Linked DNA regions of Aromatoleum petrolei. The protein of the gene in region 1 interacts with the protein of each later gene in a pairwise test. Links are inferred from orthologs where the notes say so. Each region holds a gene or a part of one and is shown on either strand. Other genes may lie near its edges. The genes, in order: ToN1_RS09240 and ctaD.

Region 1 (9,900 bases):
CGACGCCACGCGCGCCGACCGCACCGAGGCCATGATCCGCGCGTGCAAGGAAGTCGGCCCCGCGCTGTTCTTCTCACTACTGATCATCACCGTCTCCTTCCTGCCCGTGTTCACCCTCGAAGGCCAGGAAGGCCGCATGTTCTCGCCGCTCGCCTTCACCAAGACCTTCGCGATGGCCGGTGCGGCGCTGCTCTCCGTGACGCTCGTGCCGGTGCTGATGATGCTCTTCATCCGCGGCCGCATCCTGCCCGAGGCGAAGAACCCCGTGAACCGCGCGCTGATCTGGCTCTACCGCCCGATCATCGCGTGGGTCATGCGCCACCGCTGGCTCACCCTGATCGCCGCCGCAATCTCGATGGCGATCACGATCTTCCCGGCGAGCCGCATCGGCGCCGAGTTCATGCCCACGCTCGACGAAGGCACGCTCTTCTACATGCCCGCGTCGCTGCCCGGCATGTCGGTCACCAAGGCCGGCGAACTGCTGCAGACCACCGACCGCATCATCAAGACCTTCCCCGAGGTCGCCTCCGTGTACGGCAAGGCCGGCCGCGCCAACAGCGCCACCGACCCCGCGCCGCTGGAGATGTTCGAGACCGTCATCAACCTCAAGCCCGAATCCGAATGGCGCCCGGGCATGACGACCGACAAGCTGATCGCCGAGATGGACGCCGCGCTGAAATTCCCCGGCGTCGCCAACTCCTGGACCATGCCGATCAAGGCCCGCCTCGACATGCTCTCCACCGGCATCCGCACCCCGATTGGCGTGAAGGTCTTCGGCAAGGACCTCGCCGTCATCGAACGCCTCGCCCGCGAAGTCGAAGCGGCCGTGCGCGAGGTCCCCGGCACCACCAGCGCCTACGCCGAACGCGTCACCGGCGGCTTCTACCTCGACATCGTCCCCGACCGCGCCCAGCTCGCGCGCTACGGCATCACCGTCGACGACTTCCAGATGGTGGTCGCCACCGCCCTGGGCGGCGACCCGGTCACCACCACCGTCGAAGGCCTCGAACGCTACAACGTCACGGTGCGCTACCCGCGCGACCTGCGCGACGACCCGCGCCGCATCGCCGCGGAAGTCTTCGTGCCGCTGCCCGCCGGCGGCAACCTCCCGCTCGGCCAGCTGGCGAAAGTCTCGCTCGCCAAGGGCGCCCCGGCGATCCGCACCGAGAACGCGCTCCTCACCGCCTACGTGTACGTCGACATCCGCGACCGCGACATCGGCTCCTATGTCGCCGACGCGCGCCGCGCCGTCGCCGAGAAGGTCGACTTCCCGCCCGGCTACTACGCCACCTGGAGCGGCCAGTTCGAATACATGGAGCGCGCCAAGGAAAAGCTCGTCGTCGTCGTCCCGCTCACCCTCGCGATCATCTTCCTGCTCCTCTACCTCAATTTCCGCCGCCTCACCGAGACCCTGATCGTCATGCTGTCCGTGCCCTTCGCCCTCGTCGGCGGCATCTGGCTGATGTGGTGGCTGGGCTACAACATGAGCGTCGCCGTCGCCGTCGGCTTCATCGCGCTGGCCGGCGTCGCGGCCGAAACCGGCGTGGTGATGCTGATCTACCTCGACCACGCGTGGGAAGCCATCCGCGCCAAGCGCCTCGCCGAAGGCCGCCAGCCCGACGCCACCGATCTCTACCACGCGATCATGGAAGGCGCGGTCGAACGCGTTCGCCCCAAGATGATGACCGTCGTCGCCATCATCGCCGGCCTGCTACCCATCATGTGGGGCACCGGCACCGGCTCCGAAGTCATGAGTCGCATCGCTGCACCGATGGTTGGGGGAATGCTGTCGTCGACCGTGCTGACGCTGGGGGTGATCCCGGCGATCTATGCGCTGGTGAAGGAGTGGGAACTGCGGCGGCGCAAGCCCCCCCGCGGCGCCCGTGCCCCTATGAGTTGCCGATGACACCGCCCATCCTCTGCGCCACTGTCAACATTTGACATTTTCCGTTGTCATCGCGTCTGCTGTTGACGCACTTTGTGACAATTGTCACGCGCCGGAGTGGAGGTCTGTGGCGAAGGCTTGGTAAACATTCTGTAAGACACTGTTTTTGTTTGTCTTCTAACCGCATGCTTCGCAAGCCGTTAAAGCCGTAAGAATTGGCACGCTGATTGCGACAGGGAATCCAAGCGGATTTTCCGTGGTTTCCATCAAGGAGCGCATCATGAAAAAGGTTCAACAAGGCTTTACCCTGATCGAACTGATGATCGTCGTGGCGATTATCGGTATTTTGGCTGCCGTCGCACTGCCCGCGTATCAGGATTACACGACCCGGGCAAAGGTCAGCGAAGTCATCGTTATGAGCGCCCCTGCCAAACTTGCTGTGTCGGAAACGGCGTCGTCCCTTGGATCACTTGCCCTTGTAACCGCATCTAATAGCGGATACACCTTCCCGGGCGCTACGAAGTACGTCAGTAACATCGCGATTGCCGATACCACCGGCGTTGTCACCGTCACCTCGACGGTGCCGGGCGCAACAGGCGACCTTACGATGACGCCGACGGTTGTTGGCGGCGGTCAACTGAAATGGGCCTGCGCATCTACTGCAATCAACTCCAAGTTCCTCCCCTCCGAATGCCGCTGATACCCGCGCGAGTATAGATTTGGCAGAAAAGGCCCCTTTGCAGGGGCCTTTTTATTTCTGCTATAGCACCGCACAATGAACACAACGTGACCATTTCTTCCCCCTCTTTTAAATTGAGCGCCTCCCCTTCGAGTATAAGCCATGTCATTGCGTCCTTTATCCTCGCACTCGGCTGGCTGCTACCCAATCATTACCAACCTTGGGTCTCATTCCACTCCGAGGCGTGGGTCTCCATTGTCCTCTGCGTTTTCGCAGCACTACCTTTTCTTATTTACCGCGAACTCACGGATTGGCACTGGCTCACTTTAGCAATTGGAGCCCTCGCAATTGTTCCAATAACGCAGCTATGGCTCGGACTAATTGATTTTTCCGGCACAGCACTTATTGGCACAATATATCTTTTCGGACTAGCGCTGTCCGTTCAAGCCGGCCACCGCTGGCAACAGTGTAGACGCGACGAGCTCGGCGACATCCTGTTTTTGTCCATCGGAATAGCCGGAACGGCGTCCGTTGGAATACAGCTTCATCAATGGTTGGGACTGGTTACTCAAGACTCGCAGCTTGGTCTTTGGATGCATCAACAGATTGGCTCGCGACCTTACGGCAATCTCGCGCAACCTAATCAACTTTCCACGCTTTTGACCTGGGGAGTTCTTGCGTCCGCATGGGGCTTCTATCGTGGCTTCCTGCGTGGCAGCTTCGCCTTCTTACTCGCATGTTTTCTCGTGGCAGGAATAGCTCTCACACAATCCCGCACGGGAGCCCTCGCCATTTTGATAATCTCTGCCTCAACCGTTTACTGGCGCCGCTCACTACCGCAAAGGACTTTCATTGCCACTCTCTCGCTTACTATCGTTTATATAGCATTCGCCTTTTCAATTTCCCCTGCATGCGAGTTCTTACAACTGGAGCAGGATGAAAACCCGACCGAGCGTCTCTCCGCAGGAATAATGCTCCGTCCGGCAATATGGCGCATGTTTATTGACGCCGTATCCGTCCACCCCTTATCGGGCTATGGAATGAATCAGGTGCTCCATGCGCAAGCAGAGAAAATGCTCGAGCACCCTGAAGCCTTTAGCACTGCTTTCGGTCACTCCCACAACATCTTTATTGACCTCTTGCTCTGGTTTGGGGTTCCTATCGGAGCCATAGCGAGCGTTCTATTAATCCTTTGGTTTGTGACATCGGTTCGCGCCATCAAGCGACCAGAGGACGGGGTTCTCGCTCTCTTTGCAATAGTTATTGGGGTTCATTCCTTACTGGAGTTACCTCTTCACTATGCCTACTTTCTGCTCCCCACTGGAATGGTTATTGGGATGTTAAATCGCGAAAATGGTCGAGGAATAATTCTTCGCAGCTCGCGCCACGCATTCCTAACAGCCCTACTGGTAACAAGCAGCCTTCTTGCACTTTCAATATCTGATTATTTCAGAATTGAAGCAGAAATGGCCGAACTCACACTCGAAAAGAGCTGGCCCGGCATCCAGAAAGGTGATAAACATCCACGAAATATCTTCCTTCTAACCCAGCTCCGGGAGGCTATCCAGCTCGGCCGATTCGCAGAACACTCCGAGATGAGTTCCGAAGAGCTAGATTGGGTCAGAAAGGCAACGACAAATTTTCCGAGCCCCTCGAATCTTTATAAATTATCTAGCGCATATGCGCTTAATGGAAGGAAGCAGGACGCGATTAACTGGCTACGTCGCACCTGCGGACTAGTTCATCCGAAGATTTGCGAGATGGCAAAGAACGAATGGGCCGAAAACCAGGAAAAATTACCGCCAAGTGAGCGCATAGCATGGCCCGCGCAAACGTTCGAAAACACATTCCAGCGATAGCTGGGCCGGATACTGCAGCACGTCTTGTCGTAAGTGAGTCCGTGTAATATTTATGCCCACACGCTGCGCAGCCTACCCGATCCTATCTTCAAGGATTTACCTTTCCCGCCACCTCGGCCTACTCCATCCCCCACTTCTGCAACCGATACCGCAATTGCCTGAGCGTCATTCCCAAGCGCCGCGCCGCCTCGGAACGGTTCCAGCGCGTCTCGTCGAGCATCCTCAGGATCCGGACGCGCTCGTCCTCCCCATCCCCGCCGGGCTCGACGTCCGTCTCCACGGCAAAGGAGTCGGCTGCGGAAAACGGAAGCAAGGCCTGGGCAATCCCTTCCGTTGGATGCAGGTCGATGTCGCCGGCACGGATCTCATCGCCGTCGCAGAGCGCGCACGCGCGTTCAAGCAGGTTCTCGAGTTCGCGGACGTTGCCGGGGAAGGAGTGCTGCCTGAGGGCGGCGACGGCGTCGGGCGCGAGGCGGTGCGGCGGGACGCCATCGCGCTCAGCGAGTCGCGCGAGGATGTGCACGGCCAGTTCGGGAATGTCTTCCGGGCGTTCGCGCAGCGGCGGCACACGCAGCGTGATGACGTTGATGCGGAAATAGAGATCCTGGCGGAACTTGCCGCCTGCCACGAGCTGGGCGAGGTCGCGGTGCGACGCGGAGAGGATGCGCACATCGACGGATTCTTCGGCATGGGCGCCGACGGGACGCACGGCGCGTTCCTGGATCGCGCGCAGCAGCTTGACCTGCATCGCCAGCGGCAGGTCGGCCACCTCGTCGAGGAACAGGGTGCCGCCGCGCGCGGCCTGGAAGAGGCCGTCCTTGTCGAACACGGCGCCGGTGAAGGCACCCTTGCGGTGGCCGAAAAACTCGCTTTCCATGAGTTCGGGCGGGATCGCGCCGCAGTTCACCGGCACGAAGGGGGCGGACGCGCGCGGGCCGAGGTCGTGGATGAGGCGCGCGATCACTTCCTTGCCGGTGCCGGACTCGCCCTGGATGAAGACCGGGGCCTGGTTGCGCGCGAGCTTGGCGATCTGCGCACGCAGGTGCTCGAGCGCCGGGGAGCTGCCGATGAGGGTGCGCGTCGCGCCGCCGGCACCGGGTGCCGGGGTGGCAGCGGTCTGCAGTTTCAGCGCGTGGCTGACGAGCTCGCGCAGGGCCTTTAGCTCGACCGGCTTGGTGACGAAGTCGAAAGCGCCGCACTTCAGGGCGCGGATGGCGGTCTCGATGCTGCCGAAGGCGGTGATGACGGCAACGGGCAGGCCCGGCGAGTGCGACTGGATGTGCGCGACCAGGTCGAGCCCGTCGCCGTCGGGCAGGCGCATGTCGGTGAGGCACAGGCGGTAGCTCTTTTCGGCCAGCAGGCGGCGCGCATCCTCGACCGTTCCGGCGCTATCGCAGGCGAGGCCCATGCGTAGCAGCGAGAGTTCCAGAACTTCGCGGATGTCCTCCTCGTCGTCGACGACCAGGACGTCGATTCCCGCGGGGCGGTTGCGTCGTTCGGATGTATTCATGGCTGACTCCGTCCGGTGAGCACGAAATGGGCGCCCGGCGCATTGTCGCGCAATTCGAGCGTCGCGCCATTCGCTTCTGCCAGTTCGCGGGAGATGTAGAGGCCCAGCCCGGTGCCCTTGGGGTGCGTCGTGAAGAAGGGTTCGAACATGCGCGGGCGGTCGGACTCGGCGATGCCGGGGCCGTCGTCGATGACGTGCACGGCCACCCGCCCACCCGCTTCCGCACTGGCGAAGACACGCACGGAACCGGGCGCACCGGAGCAGTAGCGCCGCGCGTTGCCGACCAGGTTGTCGAGGATCTGGTGTAGGTGCGCGCGGTCGATCGCGAAGCTGGCATCCTCGGGGATGTCGAGGGCGAAGACTGCGCGCTCGGCGCCGCCACGCAGCGCGAACTCGTCCAGCAGCGCGCACGCGAAGGACGCCAGCGGCAATGCCTCGGGCAGCATTTCATCGCGCCGCCCGAGCGCCAGCACGTCGCGGATCATGCGCTCGATGCGGCGGGCGTTGTCGTTGATGATGCGCACGAGGCGGACCTGGACGTCGCCGCGCTTTTCCTCCGTCAGCAGCTCGGCGGCCTGGGTGACGGCCGACAGCGGATTGCGGATCTCGTGCGCCATGCTGGCCGTGAGGCGTCCCAAGGCGGCCAGCTTGAGCTGCTGTATATGGGTCTGGATTTCCTCGAAGTCGGTGAGATAGATCACCGTCTCGCCGCCCTCCGCGCTGCGCCCGTCTGCGTCCTCCTGCGCGCCGACCGCCCGGCAGCGCAGCAGTTTTCCGGCTGGCCCGAGGCGGCGCAGACTGCCTTCGGGAACGCTGCAGCAGGCGGGCACATCGGCGAAATTCTCATCGACGTCGGTCAGGCGCAGGCCGTCGACGCTGCTCAAGCCCAGCAGCTCCGCCGCGCGCGGATTGGCCTGGCGGACGATGCCGTCGGCCGCAACGACCAGCACGCCGTCCTGCATGTCATGAATGATGCGCTCGTTGACCGCCTGCTGCTTGGCGAGCGCCTCGCCGCGCTGCACCGCGAGCGATTCGTTGGCCTTGGCGCGCAGCGCGAGAAAGCGCGCCGTGATCGCGATGCCGAAGAAGGCGGTGCAGACGAAGGCGACCTGCAGGAAGTCCGCCGCGCGCTCGCCGGCAACGAAACGCCAGACGTTTTCGCCCAGTACGGCGACGGTCGCGAGCGCGGCATAGAACAGGACCATGCGCCCTTCGGCGACGAGCCCTGCCGCGGCGAGGACGACCATCATCAGCACGGGCATGCCGCTGCGGTAGCCGCCGCTGGCCCACATCATCACCGCGAGGACGGCAATGTCGATCACAACCTGCGCGGTGATGATGCGGTCTACGCCGAAGCGGCGTGCAGCGTCGGGGAATCCCAGCGCCAGCACCGCGGCGAGGTAGGCAAAGGCCGCGGCGTTGAAGACTTGCGGCGCCTCCGCGCCCAGATTGAGTTCGAGGCCGGCGACGAGGAAGAGCCCCGCGAGGATCAGGCGGAAGAGGTTCAGGTAGCGCAGGGGGCCCCGGCGCGCGAGGTCGCGGCGTTCGTCCGCGGCGGCACGCATATTCAGGGTTCCTGGCGCTGCGTGCCTAGCCGGCGATGCTCCTCGCAACAGAAGAAGCGCTCACCGTCGCGCACGCCCTCGCTCTCGGGAACGTGGACGCCGCAATAGCCGCAGGCGACCATGCGCTCAGGCACGCCCTTGCGGCGCTCGCCAGTCTGCTTGCCTGCCGGCGTGTCACCGTCGCCCGGCCGGTTCAGGGCGCGGCGCACCCACCAGATGCCGACCAGGGCAAGGACCAAGAGGAGCAGGTTTCGCACGATACGGATTTACCAAGACGGCTGGCAGATACCACCGTTCGCCCTGAGCTTGTCGAAGGGCATGAGCAGGGTTTCGACAGGCTCAGCCCGAACGGTAGCGGGTTGCCGGACCAGTTACGGGAATACCAAGCGGGAGAGTCTAGCACGCGCTCCGCATCAGACCTTCTGCAGGCGTTCGCACGCTGCCGCCAGCGTCGCCTCGTTCTTCGCGAAGCAGAAGCGGATCACGCGCTCGTCACGCCCGTCGGCAAAGAAGGCCGACACGGGGATTGCGGCCACCCCCGTCTCGCGCGTGAGCCGCTGCGCAAAGACGGTATCGGGCTCGTCCGAGATCGCGCCGTAGCGCGCGAGCTGGAAATAGGTGCCAGACGAGGGCAGCAGCGCGAAGCGCGAACCTGCGAGCGCTTCACGGAAGAAGTCGCGCTTGCCCTGGTAGAAGGCCGCGAGCTTCTCGTGGCGCGACGCATCGGCCATGTAGTCCGCGAGCGCGAGCTGCACCGGCGTATTCACCGTGAACACGTTGAACTGGTGCACCTTGCGGAATTCCGCCATCAGCTCGCGCGGCCCGACGACGTAGCCGACCTTCCAGCCGGTGATGTGGTAGGTCTTGCCGAAGCTCGACACGATCAGGCTGCGCGCGGCCAGTTCCGGATGGCGGGCGCAGCTCTCGTGGCGCAGGCCGTCGAAGACGATGTGCTCATACACCTCGTCGGAGACGATGACGATGCCGGTGCCGTGCGTCAGCGCCGCCAGCCGCGCCATGTCGCCGGCCGTCCATACCGTGGCGGTCGGGTTGTGCGGGCTGTTGATCATGATCATGCGCGTGCGCGGCGTGATCGCCTCGGCCACCGCGCCCCAGTCCGGCCGGTAGTCCGGCGCTGCCAGCTGCATGCGCACGACGCGCCCGCCCTGCAGCTCGATTGCCGGCGCGTACGAGTCGTACACCGGCTCGAACACGATGACCTCGTCGCCCGGTCGCACGAGCGCCGCGACCGCGGTAAATAGCGCCTGCGTCGCACCGGCCGTCACCGTGACCTCGGTCTCGGGGTCGTACGCGGTGCCGTAGAGCGTGGAAACCTTGCGCGCGATCGCCTCGCGCAGCGGCGCGACGCCGCCCATCGGCGCGTACTGGTTGTGTCCCGTGCGCATCCAGTGCGCGACGCGCTCGAACAACACGTCCTCGGCGTTAAAATCGGGGAAGCCCTGCGACAGGTTGATCGCTCCGCACTCCTGCGCGAGGCGCGACATCACGGTGAAGATCGTCGTGCCGACATTCGGCAGGCGGGATTCGAGCGGGGCGGGGAAGTGGGGCATGGCAACTCGGTTGGGGCCTGGGAGCGTCACATTCTCGCAGACCCGCCGCGCGGATAAAATGGCGCGATGTTTACCCAGCCCATTCCCACGATCCGCCGCGACGGCGACGCCGTCGTCATCCTCGACCAGACCCTGCTGCCGCACGCGTGCGAGCTGCGCCGCTTGACCTCGCTCGACGAGGTCGCGACCGCGATCCACGCGATGCAGGTGCGCGGCGCCCCGCTCATCGGGGCGACGGCAGCTTACGGCGTCGCGATCGCCCTCGCGGCCGATGCGAGCGATGTCCGCCTCGAGCAGGCACTGACGACACTGGCTGCAACCCGCCCGACCGCCGTGAACCTGCACTGGGCGCTCGGAAAGATGCGCGAACGCCTGTCCCTCGTCACCCCGGCCGAGCGCCACGCCGCGGCCTGGCGCGAAGCCGAGACGATCCACCGCGACGACGCCGAGATGTGCGCCGCGATCGGCGGACACGGCCTCGCGATCCTCGAACGCCTCGCCGCCGGACTCGATCGCCCGCTGCGCGTGATGACCCACTGCAACGCGGGCTGGCTCGCCACTTGCGGCGCCGGCACCGCCCTCGCCCCCGTGTATGCGGCAAAGGCGCTCGGTCTCGCAGTCGAGGTGTGGGTCAGCGAAACGCGCCCGCGCAACCAGGGACTGCTCACCGCATGGGAACTGCGCGAAGCGGGCGTGCCGCTGCGCCTCATCGCCGACAACGCGGCGGGCATCCTGCTCGCGCGCGGCGAGGTCGACGTCGTGATCACCGGCGCCGACCGCGTGGCCGCCAACGGTGACGCGGCGAACAAGGTCGGCACCTATCTGAAGGCG
Region 2 (10,059 bases), 310 kb from region 1 along the record:
GAGCGGCGATGCGCCGAATGCTGATGACCCTGGCGATGGCCACGGGGATCGCCGGCTGTGCCGGCATCGACGTGCAGGACTACGCCGCCGAGACCCCGGCGCTCGACCTGCGCAATTATTTCAACGGCACGCTCGACGCCTACGGCATGTTCCAGGACCGCTCGGGCAAGGTCGTGAAGCGCTTCCATGTCGTGATCGAGGCGAGCTGGCGCGGCGAGATCGGCACGCTCGACGAGCGCTTCACCTATTCCGACGGCACGACCCAGCAGCGCGTGTGGACGATCACCCGGCACGACGCGCACCGCTACGCGGGCGTCGCGGCCGATGTCGTCGGCGAGGCGCAGGGCGAGGCGCGCGGCAACGCGCTGCGCTGGCGCTACGTCCTCGCCTTGCCCGTCGGCGAACGGGTGTGGCACGTCGATTTCGACGACTGGATGTTCCTGATGGACGAGCGCGTGATGCTCAACCGCTCGGTGATGAGCAAGTTCGGCGTGCGCCTCGGCGAGGTCACCCTGTCGTTCGTGAAGCGCAATGCCCATCCTTGAGCCGCTCAACCCGCCGATCCGGGACTGGCGCGGCCTGCGCGTCTGGCTGGTCGGTGCGTCGACCGGCATCGGCGCGGCCCTCGCGCGCAATCTTGCCGCACGCGGCGGACGACTCGCGATCTCGGCGCGCGACGAGGAGCGGCTCGTGGCGCTTGCCGCGGACTGCCCCGGCAGCCTCGCGCTGCCGATGGACGTCACGCGCGGCGTGGTGGAGTTCGCGCGCGTGCGCGACGAAATGCTCGCCGCGTGGGGCGGCATCGATGTGGTGATCCTCAACGCCGGCACCTACCGGCCGATGCGCGCGTGGGAGCTCGAGCCGGAGGCGGTGCGCGCGACCCTGGACGTCAATCTGCTCGGCGTCATCGACGGTGCGACCAGTGTCGTGCCGACCCTGCTCGCGCAGCAGCGCGGCGCCCTCGCGATCGTCGGCAGCGTCGCCGCCTACCGCGGACTGCCGCAGGCGGCGGCCTACGGACCGTCAAAGGCCGCGCTCGTCAACTTCGCCGAGTCCCTGTATCTCGACCTCGCGCCGCGCGGCGTCGCCGTCCACCTTGTCAGCCCCGGCTTCGTCGCCACCCGCCTCACGGCGCAGAACCGCTTCGCGATGCCGGCCCTGATGCAGCCCGAGGACGCGGCGGCGGAAATCGTCGCCGGATTCGCGCGCGGCGACTTCGAAACCCACTTCCCGCGTCGCTTCACGTGGCCGATGAAGCTGCTGCGAGCCCTGCCCTACCGGCTGTACTTCGCCCTGGTGCGGCGGGTGATCGGGCGATGACGCACGCAGCCGCGGAAAGCCTCGCCGATTTTTACGCGACGCTGACGCCGCGGTCGCTCGCGCGCCTCGCCGACTTCTATGCGCCCGACGCGCGCTTCGTCGATCCCTTCAACGACGTCACCGGCGTGGATGCGATCGAACGCATCTTCCGCCACATGTTCGCGACCGTCGACGACCCGCGCTTCGAGGTGACGAGCTGTCTCGCGCGCGACCAGGAGGCCATGCTTGCGTGGACCTTTCGCTTCGGCTCGGGGCAAGCACAGTGCGAGATCCGCGGCGTCACGCAGCTGTGTTTCGATGGCGCCGGGCGGGTCGTCGAGCACATCGATCACTGGGATCCCGCGCGTCAGCTCTACGAACGGATCCCGTTCGTCGGAGCCATCCTCCGTGCATTGCGTCGCCGCCTCTCCGCGCCCTGAAGAGCGTGCAGATATCACATATTGCGGTGCAATATATTGATAAATCTCAAAATCCGTGTTGCGGGTGGTATTTTTACTATGGCATGATCCATTCGGGTTCGCTGAAATACGGCTCTCACGAGCTTGCGCATTCGATGGGGGTTGGGACATGAGTCTTGCCGGTCGTCATGCAGTCGCCGTATCCCTGATGCTCGCGTCGCCAGCCCTCCTGGCCCAAAGCCGCTACAACCTCCAGTCCCCTGCCACCGGCATCGCCGCGCAGATCTACGACATGCACACGCTCATGTTGCTGATCTGCCTGTTCATCTTCGTCATCGTCTTCGGCGTGATGTTCTGGGCGGTGATCCACCACCGCAAGTCCAAGGGCGCGGTCGCCGCGCACTTCCACGAGAACACCGCGGTCGAAATCGCCTGGACCGTGATCCCCGTCCTCATCCTGCTCGGCATGGCCTGGCCGGCGACCAAGACCGTGCTGGAGATGAAGGACACGCGCGACCCCGACATCACCATCAAGGCCACCGGCTACCAGTGGAAGTGGGGCTACGATTACCTGCAGGGCGAAGGGCAGGGCATCCGCTTCGTCTCCAACCTGTCGACGCCGCGCGAACAGGTGGACGGCCGCGCAGCCAAGGGCGAACACTACCTCGTCGAGGTGGATCACCCGGTCGTCGTCCCCGTAGGCAAGAAGGTGCGCATTCTCACGACTGCGGCCGACGTGATCCATTCGTGGTGGCTGCCGGCCTTCGGCGTCAAGCAGGACGCCATCCCCGGCTTCATTCGCGACAGCTGGTTCCGCGCCGACAAGGAGGGCGTCTACCGCGGCAACTGCGCCGAGCTGTGCGGCAAGGACCATGGTTTCATGCCCATCGAGGTGCATGTCGTGTCGCCGCAGGCCTACAGCAAGTGGGTCGCCGACCAGCAGGCCGCGATAGCCGCCGCCGCGAGTGCGGGCGCGCGCGAGTGGGCGCTCTCCGAGCTTCTCGAACACGGCGCCAAGGTCTTCGCCACGAACTGCGTCGCCTGCCACCAGGCCGACGGCAAAGGCCTGCCGCCGGCCTTCCCGCCGCTGGACGGTTCGAAGGTCGTGCTCGGCGAGGCCGCCGGGCAGATCGCGGTCGTCCTCAACGGGCGCCCCGGCACGCCGATGGCGGCCTTCGGCACGCTGCTTTCCGACGCCGACATCGCGGCGGTCATCACTTACACGCGCAATTCCTGGAGCAACAAGACCGGCGAAGCCATTCAGCCCTCGCAGATCGCGGCGGCGCGAGGCAAGTGACAGCAGCCGGATAGCCGAAGCAGTCCGAAGGTCCGATTCGTCAAGGAGGCAGCATGGCGGCAGTCATGTCCGATCACGCGCACGGCGACCATCACGGCCCCACCGGCCTGATGCGCTGGATCACGACGACCAACCACAAGGACATCGGCACGATGTACCTGATCTTCAGCTTCATCATGTTCCTCTCCGGGGGCGTGCTGGCGCTGACGATCCGGGCCGAATTGTTCCAGCCAGGGCTGCAGGTCGTGCAGCCGGAGTTCTTCAACCAACTCACGACCATGCACGGCCTCGTGATGGTGTTCGGCGCCATCATGCCGGCCTTCGTCGGCTTCGCGAACTGGCAGATCCCGCTGATGATCGGCGCCAGCGACATGGCCTTCGCGCGCATGAACAACTGGAGTTTCTGGCTGCTGCCGCCGGCCGCGATCCTGCTCATCGGCTCCTTCTTCGTCCCCGGCGGTGCCACCGCGGCGGGCTGGACGCTCTACGCGCCGCTGTCGGTGCAGATGGGAATGGGCATGGATATGGCGATCTTCGCCCTCCACATCATGGGGCTCAGCTCCATCATGGGCGCGATCAACATCGTCGTCACCGTCCTCAACATGCGTGCGCCGGGCATGACGCTGATGAAGATGCCGCTCTTCTGCTGGACCTGGCTCATCACCGCCTACCTGCTCATCGCGGTGATGCCGGTGCTTGCCGGGGCCGTGACGATGGTCCTCACCGACCGCCACTTCGGTACCAGCTTCTTCAGCGCCGCGGGCGGCGGTGACCCGGTCATGTATCAGCACATCTTCTGGTTTTTCGGCCACCCGGAGGTCTACATCATGATCCTCCCGGCCTTCGGCATCATCAGCCAGATCATCCCCACCTTCGCGAGGAAGCCGCTCTTCGGCTACGCCTCGATGGTATACGCCACCGCCTCGATCGCCATCCTCTCCTTCAGCGTGTGGGCCCACCACATGTTCACCACCGGCATGCCCGCCGTCGGTCAGCTCTTCTTCATGTACGCGACCATGCTCATCGCCGTGCCCACCGGCGTGAAGGTGTTCAACTGGGTCGCGACGATGTGGCGCGGCTCGATGAGCTTCGAGACGCCGATGCTCTTCGCCGTCGGCTTCATCTTCGTGTTCACCATGGGCGGCTTCACCGGCCTCATCTGCGCCATCGCCCCGATCGACATCCAGGTGCAGGACACCTACTACGTCGTCGCCCACTTCCACTATGTGCTCGTCGCCGGCAGCCTCTTCGCGCTTTTCGCCGGCGCCTACTACTGGCTGCCGAAGTGGACCGGCCACATGCCCGACGAGCGCATCGGCAAGCTGCACTTCTGGTGCTCCATAGTCTTCTTCAACGTCACCTTCTTCCCCATGCACTTCCTCGGGCTCGCCGGCATGCCGCGCCGCATCCCCGACTACGCGCTGCAGTTCGCCGACTTCAACATGCTGGCCTCGATCGGCGCCTTCGGCTTCGGCCTCTCCCAGCTCATCTTCCTTTTCGCCGTCGTGAAATGCGTGCGCGGCGGCGAAAAGGCCGCGGCTCGCGCCTGGGAGGGTGCCGAAGGGCTCGAGTGGACGGTCCCGTCGCCCGCGCCGCACCACACCTTCGAAGAAGCGCCGGTGGTGAAATGAGCAGGCGGTCAGCTTTCCCCGCTGCGAGCGCCGGATGGGGTATCCGCGGCGCAGGCGAGGACTGTCTGAGCCCGCAGGGCGAGTTCCGCAGCCTGCAGAGCGGATACCTCGTCCGGTGCGGATCGAAGGCCAGGACGCCGTGACCCGCAGCGAAGACCCCGTCCGCCGCGCCGCGAACCGACGTACCGCCCTCGTCCTGGCGGCCGTCGCGCTCGCGTTCTTCGTCGCCGCACTGTTCAAGTTCAAGGGGCTCACGCCATGAGCGCAGCAACCCGCATCGCCGCGGAAAACCGCCGCCTGCTCGTGCGCCTCGCCGTCGCCGCCGTCGTCATGTTCGGCTTCGGCTTCCTGCTCGTGCCCTTCTACGAAAAAATCTGCGAAGTCACCGGCATCAACAACCTGCTCAAGCCCGACTCCGTCGCCAACACCCAGATCGACCTCACGCGCACCGTCACGGTTCAGTTCGACGCCAACACCCACGACCTGCCGTGGCAGTTCCGCCCCCTGCAGACCCAGATCAGCATCCACCCCGGCGAACTGGCCACCGTCGCCTACGAAGTCTCCAACACCCGCAGCGAGCCGGTCACCGGTCAGGCCGTCCCCAGCTACGGCCCGCAGCTCGCCGGCCAGTACTTCCGCAAGCTCGAATGCTTCTGCTTCGCCAAGCAGACGCTTGCCGCCGGCGAAAAACGCACCATGCCCGTCGCCTTCGTCGTCGACCCCGGCCTGCCCGCTGACGTCAAGGTCATCACCCTCTCCTACACCTTCTTCGAGATCGCCGGGCGCCGCATCGCCGGTGATGGCGCGGGAGACCGTTCGTGATCGCCATGCAAAACCAAGACTCGCGCCAACCACCACCCGGCGATCCCGCCACCCCGCCACGCGCAGGCTTCCTCGAGACGCTGCGTGCCGTGTTGTGGTCATTCATCGGCATCCGGCGCCGCCGCGACTACGAACACGACGCCCGCTCGCTCGATCCGCGCGCGGTCGTCGTCGCCGGCCTGCTCGCCGGACTCGCCTTCGTGCTCACCATCGTTGCCGTCGTGCGCCTGGTGGTCGGTTCATAAGGTTTGGGAGAGGAAGGAGTACGCACATGACGCAGACCTTCGAGAAGTACTTCGTCCCCGAGCCGTCGAGGTACCCCATCTTCGGCTCGGTCGCGCTGCTCCTCTTCACCGGCGGCGCCACGATGTGGCTCAACGGCATCAAGGCCGGGCCGTGGATCTTCTTCCTCGGCATCGCCGTGCTCGTCTTCATGCTGTTCGGCTGGTTCGGCCAGGTCGTGCGCGAATCCGAAGGCGGCAAATACGGCCGCAAGGTCGATCGCTCCTTCCGCTGGTCGATGGGCTGGTTCATCTTCTCCGAAGTCATGTTCTTCGCAGCCTTCTTCGGCGCGCTGTTCTACGCCCGCGTCCTCTCCGTCCCCTGGCTCTCCTCCGGTGATACCCTGGAACTGCTGTGGCAGGGCTTCACCGGCGGCTGGCCCACCGCAGGGCCCGACAAGCCCGACCCCTTCACGCCGATGACCGCCTGGGGCATCCCCGCGATCAACACCCTGATCCTGCTCAGCTCCGGCGCGACTCTCACCTGGGCGCACCACGGCCTGCGCCACGACCGGCGCGGCCAGCTCAAGCTCGGCCTGCTCGTCACCATCCTGCTCGGCGTCCTCTTCCTCAGCTTGCAGATCTACGAGTACCGCCACGCCTACGCCGAACTCAACCTGCGCCTCGATACCGGCATCTACGGCTCCACCTTCTACCTTCTGACCGGCTTCCACGGCATGCACGTCACCGTCGGCGCCATCATGCTCACCGTGATGCTCGGCCGCGCGATCGCCGGTCACTTCAAGCCGGACGACCACTTCGGCTTCGAGGCCGCCGCCTGGTACTGGCACTTCGTCGACGTCGTGTGGCTGCTCCTCTTCCTCGTCGTCTACCTGTTGTGAGCCATCTGCCCGCATGAGCCTGCGCCGCAACACCCGTCTCCATCCCGTGCCGCTCCTCGTGGGCATCGCGCTCGCGCTGCTCACGCTGCAACTGGGCAACTGGCAGATGCGCCGCGCCGCGGAGAAGGCCGAACTGCAGGCCGAATACCGTGCCGCCGCCGAGCGTCCCGCCCGGCCCATCGACTCAACCCCGCCGTCCGAGTGGCTCCTCGTCGAACTCCGTGGCGAATGGCTCCCCGGGCGCAGCATCCTGATCGACAACCGCGTGCATCAGGGGCGTGCGGGCTACCACGTGTTCACCCCGCTGCAGCTCAAAGGGCAGGGGACCGTCGTGCTGGTCAACCGCGGCTGGATCGGGGCGGGTGGAGATCGCTCGCAGCTGCCTCCGAGGATCGCCAATCCACCCGGCGAAACCGTCGTCACCGGCCGCGTGCGCCATCCCGTGGAAAAACCCTTCATGCTCGCCGCAGACTCGCCTTCGGGCATGGTGCGGCAGTCGCTGGACCTCGCGCGCTACCGCGCTGATACCCGTCTCGCCGTGGCGGACTTCTACGTGCAGCAGACCAGCCACGCCGACGACGGCCTGATCCGCGACTGGCCCGAGCCCGACGCGGGCATCGACCGCCACCGCGGTTACGCCCTGCAGTGGTATGCACTCGCCGTCCTCGCCACGGGTTTGACCCTGTGGTACCTGTGGAACGCATTCCGGAGGTCTCGCCATGACGAGCGCCAGCCTGTCTGAGCTCCCGCCGGCAGCCGCCCGCACGCGCTCTGGGCGCCGCACGCTGCTGCTGCTCGCGTTCGTCTGCGCGCTTCCCGTCCTGGCGTCCTATTTTGCCTACTACGTGTGGCAGCCAGACGGCCGCAGCAACTACGGTGAGCTGCTTGTGCCGACGCCCCTCCCCGGAGCCCCTCTCGCTGGCGACGCAGGCCAGCCAGAGTTCAACCCTTCCGAGTTCGCGGGCCGTTGGACCTTGCTGCTTGCGGCGCCCGGCACCTGTGAGCGGTCTTGCACCGAAGCGCTCTACCTGATGCGTCAGGTGCGTCTCGCGCAGGGCGAGGCAATGGACCGCGTTGGCCGCCTGTGGCTGGTGTCCGACGCGGCCACGCCGGCGTCTGCCACGCTCGCCTCGCACGAGGGGCTGCGCGTGGCCCGCGCCGCGCCGGCCTGGCTCGCGCAATTGCCTGGCGCCGAACACGGGCGCCACGTCTATCTGGTCGATCCGCGCGGGCAGGTCATGATGCGCTTCCCCGAGAACGCCGACCCGCGCCGCGTGATCAAGGATCTGCAGCGTCTGCTCAAGTACTCTGCGCTCGGACGCGGTGAAGTCGCGCCTTCCGCGGGGATGCGCGAGGAACGGACCGGGCAATGACCGCCTACCGCCGCCTGATACTCCTCGCTCTCGCGCTCACGACCCTCGTCGTCGTCTTCGGCGCCTACGTCCGCCTCTCCGATGCCGGCCTCGGCTGCCCCGACTGGCCGGGCTGCTACGGGCAACTCAGCCCGCACCACGCCGCCGACGAGATCCTCGAAACCCACGCCGTCGATCCGCACGGCCCGGTCAGCCTTCCCAAGGCGTGGAAGGAAATGATCCACCGTTACCTCGCCGCCAGCCTCGGCCTGCTGATCCTCGCCATCGCCTTCCTCGCCTGGCGCCGCCGCGGCGCCCCCGGCGTCGCTCCGGGACTTGCCGCGGCCCTGGTCGGCGTGGTGATCTTTCAGGGGCTGCTCGGCAAATGGACCGTCACGCTGCTCCTCAAACCTGCCATTGTCACTGCCCACCTCATCGGCGGACTCACGACGCTCGCGTTGCTCGCCTGGCTGGCCCTGCATGCCCATGCACCGGCGCGCACCGAAAGCCCGCGCCGCTACCTTGCCCTCGCGCGTACCGCGTTCATCCTGCTCGCGCTGCAGATCGCGCTGGGCGGCTGGACGAGCACGAACTACGCGGCACTCGCCTGCACGGACTTTCCTTCCTGCCAGGGCAGCCTGTGGCCGCCGGCGGATTACGCGAACGCCTTCCACGTCCTGCGCGAGCTCGGCATGACCGCCGACGGCGACGCGCTTCCGCTCGCCGCGCTCACCGCAATCCACTGGTCGCATCGAGTCGGTGCCGCGCTTGCCGGTACTGCGCTGCTCGCGCTTGGCGCCGCCCTGCTGCGGCGCGCGGGGACGCGCCGTTTCGGTGCCGCGCTGCTGGTCGCGCTGGCTGTGCAGCTCGCCCTCGGGGTCGCCAACGTCCTGCTCAGTCTGCCGCTGCCGCTCGCCGTCGCCCACAACGCCGGAGCGGCGGCGCTGGTCATCGTGATGGTCTGGATCAATCATGGCCTGCGCGGGGCCTGTCTCCCCGCACCGGTCGCGCAGAGGAGGGCAGGCCATGCGGGCCGCGAAAACTCTTACGCCTGAGGTGCATGCCGCATCAGCGCGTGTGCACGCCTTCTACGTGCTGACGAAACCGCGCGTGAATTCCCTGATCGTGTTCTGTGCGATCATCGGCATGTTTCTCGCCGTTCCGGACGGCCTGCCCGCGCCCGCGATCGTGCTCGCCGCCACCGTCGGCATCGCCTGCGTCGCCGGCGCTGCGGCCGCGATGAACTGCCTCATCGAAGCCCACATCGACGCGCGCATGAGCCGCACCCGCGGGCGCCCCCTGCCGCGCGGCGAACTCACCCCGCGCGAAACCCTCGCCTTCGCCGCCGTCCTGGGCGGCAGCGGCCTCCTGATCCTGCACCAGCTCGTCAATCCGCTGACCATGTGGCTCACGCTCGCCACCTTTGTCGGCTACGCGGTCGTCTACACCATCTTCCTCAAGCCGCACACGCCGCAGAACATCGTCATCGGCGGCGCCTCCGGCGCCATGCCCCCGGTGCTCGGCTGGGCCGCCGTCACCGGCGAGGTCAGCGCCGACGCGCTGCTCCTCTTCCTCATCATCTTCGCGTGGACCCCGCCGCACTTCTGGTCCCTCGCGCTCTACCGCAGCGCCGACTACGCGCGCGCAGGACTACCCATGCTGCCGGTCACCCATGGTTCCGAGTTCACGCGCCTGTCGGTGCTGCTGTATACATGCATCCTCTTCGGCGTCACGCTGCTGCCGTTCGCAACCCGCATGAGCGGCGTCGCCTACCTCGTTGCAGCGGTCCTGCTCGGCGGCTGCTTCCTCGGCCGCGCATGGCGCCTGTACGCGGACTACAGCGACACCCGCGCGCGACGCACCTTCCGCTTCTCCATTCTCTATCTTTTCTTGCTCTTCGCGGCTTTGCTGGCGGATCATTACCTGCGTTACTGACCTTCGCCATGTCCCGGTCCCAGGAAAGATGCTCCGCACTCTGATTGTCGCCGCAACACTCGCTGTCGCAACGCTCGCCGCCTGTTCCAACCCGTCAGCCACCATTGCCTTCCGCGCCACCGATATCACCGGTGCCGACTACGGCAAGGGCCTCGCGCTCTCCGACCACACCGGGGCTCCG

The links.
Region 2: the proteins of ToN1_RS09240 (region 1) and ctaD interact in binary tests that used the Escherichia coli proteins (3 or more experiments, as listed by UniProt). The link is inferred for Aromatoleum petrolei from one-to-one orthologs.

Annotation. Positions count from the first base shown.
Region 1 is NZ_CP059560.1:2,012,797-2,022,696, forward strand. Bases 6,991-9,801 are described here. They hold ToN1_RS09240 (pyridoxal phosphate-dependent aminotransferase), read right to left. Parts: upstream 9,070-9,801; coding sequence 7,912-9,069; downstream 6,991-7,911. Other genes in these bases: ToN1_RS09230 (sensor histidine kinase), read right to left, coding at 6,991-7,498; ToN1_RS09235 (PP0621 family protein), read right to left, coding at 7,501-7,755; mtnA (S-methyl-5-thioribose-1-phosphate isomerase), read left to right, coding at 9,136-9,801. In the rest of the region: ToN1_RS09210 (efflux RND transporter permease subunit), read left to right, coding at 1-1,906; ToN1_RS09215 (pilin), read left to right, coding at 2,166-2,585; ToN1_RS09220 (PglL family O-oligosaccharyltransferase), read left to right, coding at 2,672-4,423; ToN1_RS09225 (sigma-54-dependent transcriptional regulator), read right to left, coding at 4,542-5,933; more of ToN1_RS09230, read right to left, coding at 5,930-6,990; more of mtnA, read left to right, coding at 9,802-9,900. UniProt on the Escherichia coli protein: Shows aminotransferase activity with methionine and histidine as substrates, and to a lesser extent also with phenylalanine.
Region 2 is NZ_CP059560.1:1,708,799-1,718,857, reverse strand. Bases 2,388-5,357 are described here. They hold ctaD (cytochrome c oxidase subunit I), read left to right. Parts: upstream 2,388-3,068; coding sequence 3,069-4,646; downstream 4,647-5,357. Other genes in these bases: ToN1_RS07880 (cytochrome c oxidase assembly protein), read left to right, coding at 4,905-5,357; ToN1_RS07885 (cytochrome oxidase small assembly protein), read left to right, coding at 4,786-4,908; coxB (cytochrome c oxidase subunit II), read left to right, coding at 2,388-3,015. Outside these bases: ToN1_RS07915 (MFS transporter), read left to right, coding at 1-24; ToN1_RS07910 (DUF3833 domain-containing protein), read left to right, coding at 24-545; ToN1_RS07905 (SDR family NAD(P)-dependent oxidoreductase), read left to right, coding at 532-1,320; ToN1_RS07900 (nuclear transport factor 2 family protein), read left to right, coding at 1,317-1,739; more of coxB, read left to right, coding at 1,888-2,387; more of ToN1_RS07880, read left to right, coding at 5,358-5,468; ToN1_RS07875 (DUF2970 domain-containing protein), read left to right, coding at 5,474-5,713; ToN1_RS07870 (cytochrome c oxidase subunit 3), read left to right, coding at 5,740-6,591; ToN1_RS07865 (SURF1 family protein), read left to right, coding at 6,605-7,333; ToN1_RS07860 (SCO family protein), read left to right, coding at 7,311-7,964; ToN1_RS07855 (COX15/CtaA family protein), read left to right, coding at 7,961-8,998; cyoE (heme o synthase), read left to right, coding at 8,970-9,878; ToN1_RS07845 (SCO family protein), read left to right, coding at 9,907-10,059. UniProt on the Escherichia coli protein: Cytochrome bo(3) ubiquinol oxidase is the terminal enzyme in the aerobic respiratory chain of E.coli that predominates when cells are grown at high aeration.